One region of the Jejuibacter sp. L23 genome, then DNA from elsewhere that is predicted to be linked to it. Evidence: predicted binding sites of a transcription regulator. Region 1 holds the regulator's gene; each other region holds the start of a gene.
The links. The regulator CRP, encoded in region 1, controls carbon source genes, mostly activating them, when cyclic AMP is high. The targets are predictions, from matches to a motif close to ATGTGANNNNNNTCACAT.
Positions count from the first base shown of each region.

Region 1 (3,275 bases):
TAATCCCTTCGCCGCCAGAGAGATCCCGTCGCTGGATGAAAGCTTTGTGGTGATCCACTTCCGGGATCTGGAGGTCGATTATCCCTGGCTGCTGGCGATGCTGCAGGGCTCGTTTATCTCGCATATCAATACGCTGGTGGTGCCGGGCGGCAAGATGGGACTGGCGATGGAGCTGATTATGACGCCGCTGGTGCGGCGCATTATGGAAGGTAAAAAGATAGCCTAATCCCTGGCTGGGGAGGGGAATCTGTCTCCCCTCCCCAGCCAGCATCAGCCTTCCACCACCTCATATGAATGGGTGATATTCACCGCTTTACCCAACATCAGCGCCACAGAGCAGTATTTCTCGGCAGACAAATCCACCGCACGCGACACCGCATTGTCTTTCAGATCCTGGCCGGTAACGATAAAGTGCAGATTGATATGAGTGAACAGGCGCGGCGCCTCTTCACGACGCTCCGAGGTTAGCTTCACCTCGCAGTCGGTCACGCCGTGGCGACCCTTTTGCAGAATAGAGACCACATCGATGGCGCTACAGCTTCCCACCGCCATCAGCACCATCTCCATCGGACTGGGGGCCTTGTCGCCGGAATTCCCGTCCATCAGCACCTGATGCCCGGAGGCGGACTCACCCAGGAAAGTCAGGCCCTCAACCCATTTTACTCGTGACTGCATGTTGTCGCTCCCATCAAGCCATTTTCCCCACAGAGTAAGCCGCCGCAAAGAAAGTCGCAACAGAAGGCGATCCGGGTCAAGCTGAAACGAGACAATAGGAGACACCCGGAAAAAGCTATGCTAAAACACTGAGGATACCCTCTCGCGGCGCGGCGAAGCGCGTACGGGATGAAATTTCACGTGAAATTTATGTAGCTTACAGGCTTTTCTCATGCCAGATCCCCAAGAGCGGGGACAAACGATCAATACGCCCGGAGGCCCATATTCTTCCGGGCGTCAGCTTATAACCAGAGGATAACCGCGCATGGTGCTTGGCAAACCGCAAACAGACCCGACTCTCGAATGGTTTTTGTCTCATTGCCACATTCATAAGTATCCATCGAAGAGCACACTTATTCATCAGGGTGAAAAAGCCGAAACCCTCTATTACATCGTTAAGGGCTCTGTCGCAGTACTTATCAAAGATGAGGAAGGGAAAGAGATGATCCTCTCTTACCTGAATCAGGGGGATTTCATTGGTGAACTGGGGCTATTCGAAGAAGGCCAGGAGCGTAGCGCCTGGGTACGGGCGAAAACCGCCTGCGAAGTCGCTGAAATCTCCTATAAGAAATTCCGTCAGCTGATCCAGGTAAACCCGGACATTCTGATGCGCCTTTCCTCGCAGATGGCCCGCCGTCTGCAGGTCACCTCAGAGAAAGTGGGCAATCTCGCCTTCCTGGATGTGACAGGTCGTATCGCACAGACCCTGCTAAACCTGGCAAAACAGCCGGACGCAATGACCCATCCAGACGGAATGCAGATCAAAATCACCCGTCAGGAAATTGGGCAGATCGTGGGCTGTTCCCGCGAAACCGTTGGCCGTATTCTGAAGATGCTGGAAGATCAAAACCTGATCTCCGCACACGGGAAAACCATCGTCGTCTTCGGTACCCGTTAATCCCGGTCTGTAACGGCGTGTTGTGGCAACGCGCCGTTTTTCTCTTTGCCACTGACGCGTTACCCTGTGCCAATGCGCCGACTGATCTATCACCCCGAAGTTAACTATGCGCTGCGTCAGACCCTGGTACTGTCGCTGCCGGTGATTATCGGGCTAATATTCGGTAGCCTGCAACAGGGCCTGCTCTTCTCGCTGGTTCCCGCCTGTTGCAATATCGCGGGCCTGGATACCCCCCATAAACGTTTCTTTAAACGCCTGATCGTCGGCGGCTCGCTGTTCGCCTTTAGCAGCCTGATGGTTCAGCTACTGCTGATGGAAAAGCTGCCACTGGCCGCCATCTTCTTCGGAATGGCGCTGTTACTGGGCGTTACGGCGGAAATCAGCGCCCTGCATGGCCGCCTGTTGCCTGCTTCGCTTATCGCCGCGATCTTTACTCTGGGGCTGGCCGGCAATATGCCGGTCTGGCAGCCGATGCTGCTGTATGCGCTCGGCACCCTGTGGTACGGCGCCTTTAACTGGTTCTGGTTCTGGATGTGGCGTGAACAGCCGCTACGCGAGACCCTGAGCCTGCTCTATCGCGAACTGGCGGACTACTGCGAAGCCAAATACAGCCTGCTGACCCAGCATACCGATCCGGAAAATGCGCTGCCGCCGCTGCTGATTCGTCAGCAAAAGGTGGTGGATCTCATCAGCCTCTGTTATCAGCAGTTGCATATGCTATCTGCCACCAGCCGCCAGAATGATTATAAGCGCCTGCTGCGCGTCTTTCAGGTGGCGCTGGATCTTCAGGAGCATATTTCCGTCAGCCTTCACCAGCCTGAAGAGGTACAGAAACTGGTAGAGCAGAGCCACGCGGAACCGGTGATTCGCTGGGCGGCCCGTACCGTGGCCGCCCGACTGCGCGTAGTCAGCGACGATATACTCTACCACCGCTATCCCCGGCGCTTTAGCATGGAAAAACCCATCTCCGCGCTGGAAAAGATTGCCCGCCAGCATCCGGAAAACCCGGTGGGGCAGTTCTGCCACTATCACTTCAGCCGTATCGCCCGACTACTGCGCACCCAGCGCCCGCTCTATATTCGGGATCTGATGGCCGACCGGCAACAGCATCTTCCGCTGCTTCGGGCGCTGCGCAGCTATCTGTCGCTGAAGTCCTCGGCGCTGCGTAGCGCAGCGCGCATTGGAACCATGCTTGCCATCGCCAGTCTGCTTGGCGCCGCGCTCAATCTGCCCAAACCCTGGTGGATACTGATGACCATCATGTTTGTCACCCAGAACGGCTATGGCGCCACCCGGGTACGCATTCTGCACCGGGCGGGGGGAACTATCGCGGGTCTGTTAATTGCGGCGGGCGCGCTGCACTTTAACGTACCCCAGGGCTATATTCTGGCGGGAATGCTGCTGATAACGCTGATTGGCTACCTGATAATCCGTAAACATTACGCGCTGGCGACCGTCGGATTTACCATCACTGCGGTGTACAGCCTGCAACTGCTTTCGCTGAGCGGTGAGCAGTTTATTATGACCCGACTGGTGGATACGCTGCTCGGTTGCCTGATCGCCTTTGGCGGCATGGTCTGGCTGTGGCCTCAGTGGCAGAGCGGCCTGCTACGACAGAATGCCCACGATGCGCTGGAGCGCGACCAGCAGGCCATCCGCCAGA
Region 1 is NZ_CP138199.1:4,802,329-4,805,603, forward strand. Features, by position in the region: gene SCU88_RS22990 (phosphoribulokinase) at 1-226, shown strand, start outside; gene SCU88_RS22995 (OsmC family protein) at 271-675, opposite strand; gene crp (cAMP-activated global transcriptional regulator CRP) at 980-1,612, shown strand; gene SCU88_RS23005 (YccS/YhfK family putative transporter) at 1,685-3,275, shown strand, end outside.

Region 2 (3,275 bases), 1.1 Mb from region 1:
ACCGCTGTTTGCTATTGATGTTCCCGGCCATCGCGCTGTAGCGAGCTGTCCGCCGCCGCAGCTGGCGGCTTATATTGACGAGGCGCGTACGATCTCCACGGAAATGCGCGATAGCCTGGCGGATGAGTTTGACAGACTTGCCGCACATCGCGCGTTGTTAAGGCGATATCGCCCGCGCTGCCAGCCGGCGTTTGAGTTTCCCGGGCCCGATATCTTCGATGCTCTTTTGCTTAAGCGAAGCGCGCCGGAGTGGCGTCCCGCCCTGCGTATCATTGGCGATGTGCAGGGCGCATGGCCTGAACCAGTGAATAGCGAATTTCTCTATTCGCGGCTGCGCTGGCTGGTGGCTCAGGGGCAGCTACAGGGGCGGGGGATAGATAATGCCATGCGGGCCTGTTATATCGCCCTGCCCGCAGCTTCAGGATAACACCACGCGCTCATCGGCGGCGGGCGGGTGCCCCAGCGCGTACATGCGCCCTTCGGCGGCCAGCGCCAGCAGGTTGGGGTCATGTTCGCGGTTGCGGGCAAAGACCAGCGCAATCAACTGGCGCATCTGATAAGGCTCCGCCAGTTTTAGCAACTGCACGTCCTGTTCATACACCTTCTTCATTCTGCCCGGCATCAGGGTAAATCCCACCCCGGCCTGCACCAGGCTTAGCATCGAAAAGATATCGTTCACCCGCATGACGATCTCCGGCTCGAAACCGGCCACGTGGAAGGCCTCCTGAAAACCAGCATAGGTGGCGAACCCTTCCGCCAGCGAGACGAACTTCTCTTCCCGGTAGTCACGCAGATCCGCCGGACCTTCCTGGCTGAGTTCGGCGCTGGCCGGGGCGGCCAGGCAGATATCGTCCTCAAACAGCGGCAGCACCTCCAGCCGGGTACGGTCGATCTCGCTTTCGGAAATCGAGATCAGGATGGCGTCCAGCGAGCCGTCGTTCAGCATGCCGAGCAGGGTGGCATTCGATCCCATGGTGAGATCCAGCTCCAACTGGGGGCGGCGCAGCTTCATGCCCATAATCAGTCGCGGCACGGTTTCCAGAGTCAGCGAATAGAGAGTGCCGATACGCAGTCGCCCCTGGCCTATCCCCGCCGCTCGCCGGGCCTCTTCCAGACCGCGATCCACCGCCGTGACCGCCTGCTGACAGTACTGCTGCAGCACCAGGGCCGCGGGCTGGGGCACCAGATTACGCCCCTGATGGGCGAACAGCGGGCAGCGTACCTCCTCTTCCAGCGAATGCAGCGCCCGGTGCACGCTGACGCTGCTTAACCCCAGGGCCTCTGCGGTGCGAGCGATATTGCCTTTCTCCATAAAGGTCAGAAAGACCAGCAGCTTGCGGAAGGTGATTTCGTTATCAATTTGCATCGCGATAAGTTTTTTAAATATCAGAAGGAAATAGTGCGCCACATCTCAAAACAGATCATCAGGTTTGCGTGCCGCTTTTACCGAAACAGGGTTGTTAAGTGTGATGTCTGTCACACAAAAAGTCGGATTAGTCCTGATGTCGTGGAAATATGTGGAACCGATCACTCATGGCTGTGCCATTTCCACTTTGAAGTGGAAAACAACTCGCTACAAACCCTGCGCCCCTGCCTATAGGTTAAAGCCATCCCAATTAATAAGGTATCTAGCGTGGAAAACGGAGCGGTAATGGTTAATGAAACCAGCAGCCAGAATGAGCAGGTCGCCCGCCTTGGGGAAGAGATGCTGGCCTGGATTAAGGCGCTGCTGAAGACGCAGGAGATAGTCCCGAACGCCGTGCAGGAGCAGATGCTCGACTCGCACGTCAGGGCAATGGCATTCCGGTCCGTGACCGGTGAGCCGCTGCCGGAAGTGGATGCCAGCCTGTTTGAAGAGATTTCACAGGACTCTATGCGGCTTGCGGAACAAGCGGTTGCGAAGTTCGGCAATCTGCCGGTCGAAGAGGCCTGGCTGCTGTCGGTGCATTTCGAAGTAGCAAAAGATAACGATTAACGGATCAGGAGTAACAACATGGCACAGATTACGGTAGTGATTGGCGATCGTCTGGGTAAAGGTCAGAAAGTGGCTGAAGGTGTGGAAAAAGCCGGTGGTCGCGCGGTAGTGGTTCCGGGCGTGGCGGCGGATATGAAGCTGGGCGACGTGATGAAAGCGGAAGAGGCCACCTTTGGTATCTCTTTCTGCGGCAGCGGCGGCGCGGGCGCGATTACCGCTCAGAACAAGTACGGCTATAAAGCGAAATATGGCATGCGTTCTATCGACGAAGGCGTGACGGCCATTAACGAAGGCTGCAACGTGCTGGGCTTCGGCTTTATGGATAAAGAAGAGCTGGGCGAACGCCTGGTGCAGGCCTGGCAGAAGAAATACGGCGCCTGATTATGAAAGAGCACTTCACCACCACGGTGAGAGTCACCGGCAAAGGCGACGCGAAAGCGAAGGCCTTTGCCGACGCCCTGAGCAAGGTTCAGGGCGCAGTGATGAAATCGACTCCCCAGGTTTTACTGCGTATTGAACCCCAGGATATTGAGGTGATTCAGGCGCAGGTCGCGGTACGCAAAGAGGCGTTTTTATTTATCTTTCTGCGCCGGGAGAGACGGACTTTCAGCGTTGAACTGGATGTCACTGTGACGGTGACGGCAATCAATCTCGACAAAGTGGATTTTGTCGCGAACACCTAAGTAATCACAAGAAAAGGGCAGAGTGATGTTCTTAATTATATTAATAAAATCGCTCATCATCGGCGCGCTGGTCGGCGTGGGTGTGGGCGCCGGAGCGGCACGAATGTTTCATGCGCCCACCACCCAGGGGATGGGGGCGTTTCGTACGTTGGGGGAGCTTAACTCCTGTGAGGGAGACCCGGCTTCTCACTTCTCATTTGGCCTGGGCTTCTTCTTTAACGCCTGGGCATCGTCAGTGGCTGCGGGCGCCTTCACCCAGGACGTTGACCACCGCATTATCCCTAACTGGGCGGCAGCGGTGCTGATGATCAAAAACCGCAACGTCGCGGAAACACTGCACGATCCGAAGAAGATGGCCATTGCTGGCGGCATCATCGGTATGGTGGTGGTGGCCTTCCTTAACCTGACTGCATCGTCGGTACCGGAAGCGCTTCAGGTCACGGCCGTGAAGGTGTTGGTACCGGCGGCTAACCTGCTGGTTAACATCGTGATGCCGGTGATCTTCTGGCTGGCGGCCATCGATGCCGGTAAGCGCTCGGGGTTCTGGGCCACCATTTTTGGCGGTCTGGCGCAGTTGATTATGGGTAACGCCGTACCGGGTCTGGTGCTGGGTATTC
Region 2 is NZ_CP138199.1:592,386-595,660, forward strand. Features, by position in the region: gene SCU88_RS02725 (DUF3658 domain-containing protein) at 1-427, shown strand, start outside; gene SCU88_RS02730 (LysR family transcriptional regulator) at 419-1,366, opposite strand; gene SCU88_RS02735 (glycine dehydrogenase) at 1,634-1,975, shown strand; gene SCU88_RS02740 (SFCGS family glycine-rich protein) at 1,994-2,356, shown strand; gene SCU88_RS02745 (DUF4312 family protein) at 2,359-2,658, shown strand; gene SCU88_RS02750 (DUF4311 domain-containing protein) at 2,684-3,275, shown strand, end outside.
Region 2: SCU88_RS02735 (glycine dehydrogenase) is a predicted target of CRP. The motif match lies at 1,465-1,482, and genes of this name have one in related genera.

Region 3 (3,275 bases), 1.2 Mb from region 1:
TCGCGCCGCATGGTGCGCGGTTCGTTGTAACTCTGTAGCGCGTTGTCGCCGCTGAGCAGCAGATAATCCACCTTGCCGCTGTTCCAGGCGTTAATCGCTCCCTGAATGCGGTATCGATAATACTGATTAATTACCCCGGTACGGTAGTACTTGGCGGTGCCCAACACCACGCCGACCTGGCGGCGGGGCAGATCCTGAATTTCATCATAAACCCAGGGGGAAGTCTTCCAGCTCATCCAGCGGTCCAGCGCAAACACGGACAACAGCAGTAAGCCGATAATGACCAACAGGCTGTAAAACAGGCGCTTCAACATGGAGTTGCGGACTCGGCATCGGGGATCAAAAGGTTATCCAAGGCTACTTTATCCGTGGAAATGGCGCAACTCGGGCGGGTCCGGTTGCGCTAATTTTCAGCCGTTTGCCGATCGGTTGAGCAGGGCGCGATCGAGACTGCGGCACTCCAGTGTACGCAGCAGCGCGACCGTGGCTTCCCACTGGGTCAGGGTTCCGTCCGGCAGTTCGGCCAGAATGGCGCGTAACAGATCCTGTGGTTGGTAGCCGCACAGATACATCAGGTTTAGCGCGGCCTGTAGCGGCGGTAGTGAGGGGTTATAGGCGGCATTCTCTGCATAGCTGCCGGTAAACAGCGTGCCGTCGCGCATCTCCAGCGCCACGCCGGAAGGCGACTGGCTATAGGGCGCGTGGCTGCGGTTGGCGGCGGCGATGGCGGCCCGGCTCAGGGCATCACCCTCCAGCGGATAGCCGTGGTCTTGTTCATCTAGCAGCAGCGTGGCGATATTGAGATCCTGCGGCCCGAAGGCATCCGGCAGGTAGTCGCCCAGAGTAGCGGGCTGGCGCCCTGGCAGGTGAATATGCAGATCGGTACCGCTGTTCAGTTCGTTCATAAACTGACGGCAGTGGCCGCAGGGGGTGTAGTTGACGGTAATCGCCGCCAGACGGCGTTCACCGCGCATCCAGGCATGGGCGATGGCGCTCTGCTCGGCGTGCAGGGTTTGCTGCATGGTGGTGCCCGGGAACTCCATATTGGCGCCCAGGTATATGTTACCGCTTTCGCCCCGGGCTACGGCACCGACGTTAAAGCGTGAAATGGCGGTGCGGGCGCAGGCTGCGGCCAGCGGCAGCAGGGCAAAGGCCAGCGCATCATCATCCAGTCCGCTCTGGCGCTTCAGGGTCTCCGCTTCCGCAGCGCTGAACATGGCGGGGAAGTGTTCATCGGCTACAAGTTGTGCCAGCGCGGAGTGCAGTTGCGCAGGCATCTGGTCGAGTGCGACCTGAAAACGTGAATGCATGAAAGGATTCCGAATCAGCTTAATGGAACCGTAGTGTACGGTGCTGTTGTGAAGCTATATGTGATCTTAATCCAATTATTAATGTAACAAATGAAAATTAACGTCAGTAAAAAGCGAACCGGCGCAGAGTTTAGCCCATCAGCGCCATGATTACCGGGAACATAAAGGGAGCCAGCAGCGAGGTGAAGATTCCGCAGATCACCAGCGCCAGAGAGCCAAAGGCGCCTTCCTGGTAATCGAGCTCCGCGCAGCGGGCGGTACCCAGTGCGTGAGAGGCGGTGCCCATGGCCAGACCGCGTGAGGCTTTGGTGCTGATATGCATGCGGTTAAGCAGAGTATGGCCAAATACCGCCCCAAGAATCCCGACGAAAATCACGCACACCGCGCTGATGGCCGGAATACCGCCGATGCTGCCGCCGACCGCCATGGCGATAGGGGTAGTGACCGACTTCGGTAAAATCGAAGCGGCGATCTGCGGTGTCGCCCCCATCAACAGTGCGACGGCAGTACCGGTAAACATCGCCACCACGCTGCCGATAAAGCAGATGCTGATAATCGACTTCCAGCGGGCGCGAATCTGATGCAGTTGCTCATAGAGCGGGAAAGCCAGCGCCACCACGGCCGGTTGCAGCAGATCGTTCAGCACTTTGCTGCCCTGGAAGTAGTGCGCATAGGGGGTGCCGCTCAGCAACAGTAGCGGAATAATCACCACCATCGAAACCAGCAGCGGATTGAGCAGCGGCGTTTTCAGCCAGCCCCCCAGTCTGCGTGCCGCGAAGAAGACAATCAGCGTCAGGGGAAGCGACCACCAGATATCGTGGATCATTTGTTATTTGCCTCTTTTTGTCCGATGACTTTGCGTTCGCCGTGAATTAAATGGGAGCTCCAGCTCACCACCACCAGCACCACCAGAGTGCTGACCACGCAGGAGACCACCACCGGTCCAAACTGGGCGCGCAGCAGATCGAAATACTGCATTACTCCAACGCCGATAGGCACAAACAGCAGCGCCATATAGCGAATCAGCAGATGGCAGCCCGGTTTCACCCACTGGGCAGGCAGAATTTGCAGCGACAGCAGCAGAAACAGAATCAGCATACCGATAATGCTGCCGGGAATCGTAATAGGCAGCAGGGCGGCGATGGCGATACCGGCATATAAACAGGCGTAAATCAGCAGAAAGGCCCGCAGGTAGTGCCAGATGATTTTTAAAGTCTTGTGCATGGCGTTAACCCTTAGTGAAACGCATTCATCATACAATTAAATCCAATTCTGTGATACAGGTAGCAACATGAATTCCAGGCATACCTTTTATTCCTGGCCTGCCTGACGCCGGAACGCAAGTCATGCACAGCGGCGAGAGAGACTTTATTACCCATGGCAGAAACGCTAGCATAGCGCCTCTTTATTCAACGGGCGGATTTATGCGGGTATTACTGGCGCCGATGGAAGGGGTGCTCGATGCGCTGGTGCGCGAACTCCTCAGCGAAGTGAATGACTACGATCTGTGCATCACCGAGTTCTTACGGGTGGTGGATAAACTCTTGCCAGTAAAGTCTTTTCTGCGTATCTGCCCGGAGCTGGAACACCAGAGTCGCACCCCCAGCGGTACCCCGGTGCGTATTCAGCTACTGGGGCAGTATCCCCAGTGGCTGGCGGAAAATGCCGCCCGGGCCGTGGAGCTGGGCTCCTGGGGGGTGGATCTTAACTGCGGTTGTCCTTCAAAGGTGGTAAACGGCAGCGGCGGCGGCGCCACGCTGTTGCGGGACCCGGAGCTTATCTACCAGGGGGCGAAGGCGATGCGTGAAGCCGTTCCCGCCCATCTGCCGGTGACCGTTAAGGTGCGACTGGGCTGGGGCAGCAGCGAACAGCGCTTCGAAATTGCCGATGCCGTACAGCAGGCTGGCGCCAGCGAGCTGGTGGTACACGGGCGGACCAAAGAAGACGGCTACCGGGCTGAACGCA
Region 3 is NZ_CP138199.1:3,610,855-3,614,129, reverse strand. Features, by position in the region: gene sanA (outer membrane permeability protein SanA) at 1-314, opposite strand, end outside; gene cdd (cytidine deaminase) at 411-1,310, opposite strand; gene SCU88_RS17265 (CidB/LrgB family autolysis modulator) at 1,441-2,136, opposite strand; gene SCU88_RS17260 (CidA/LrgA family protein) at 2,133-2,534, opposite strand; gene dusC (tRNA dihydrouridine(16) synthase DusC) at 2,735-3,275, shown strand, end outside.
Region 3: cdd (cytidine deaminase) is a predicted target of CRP. The motif match lies at 1,369-1,386, and genes of this name have one in related genera.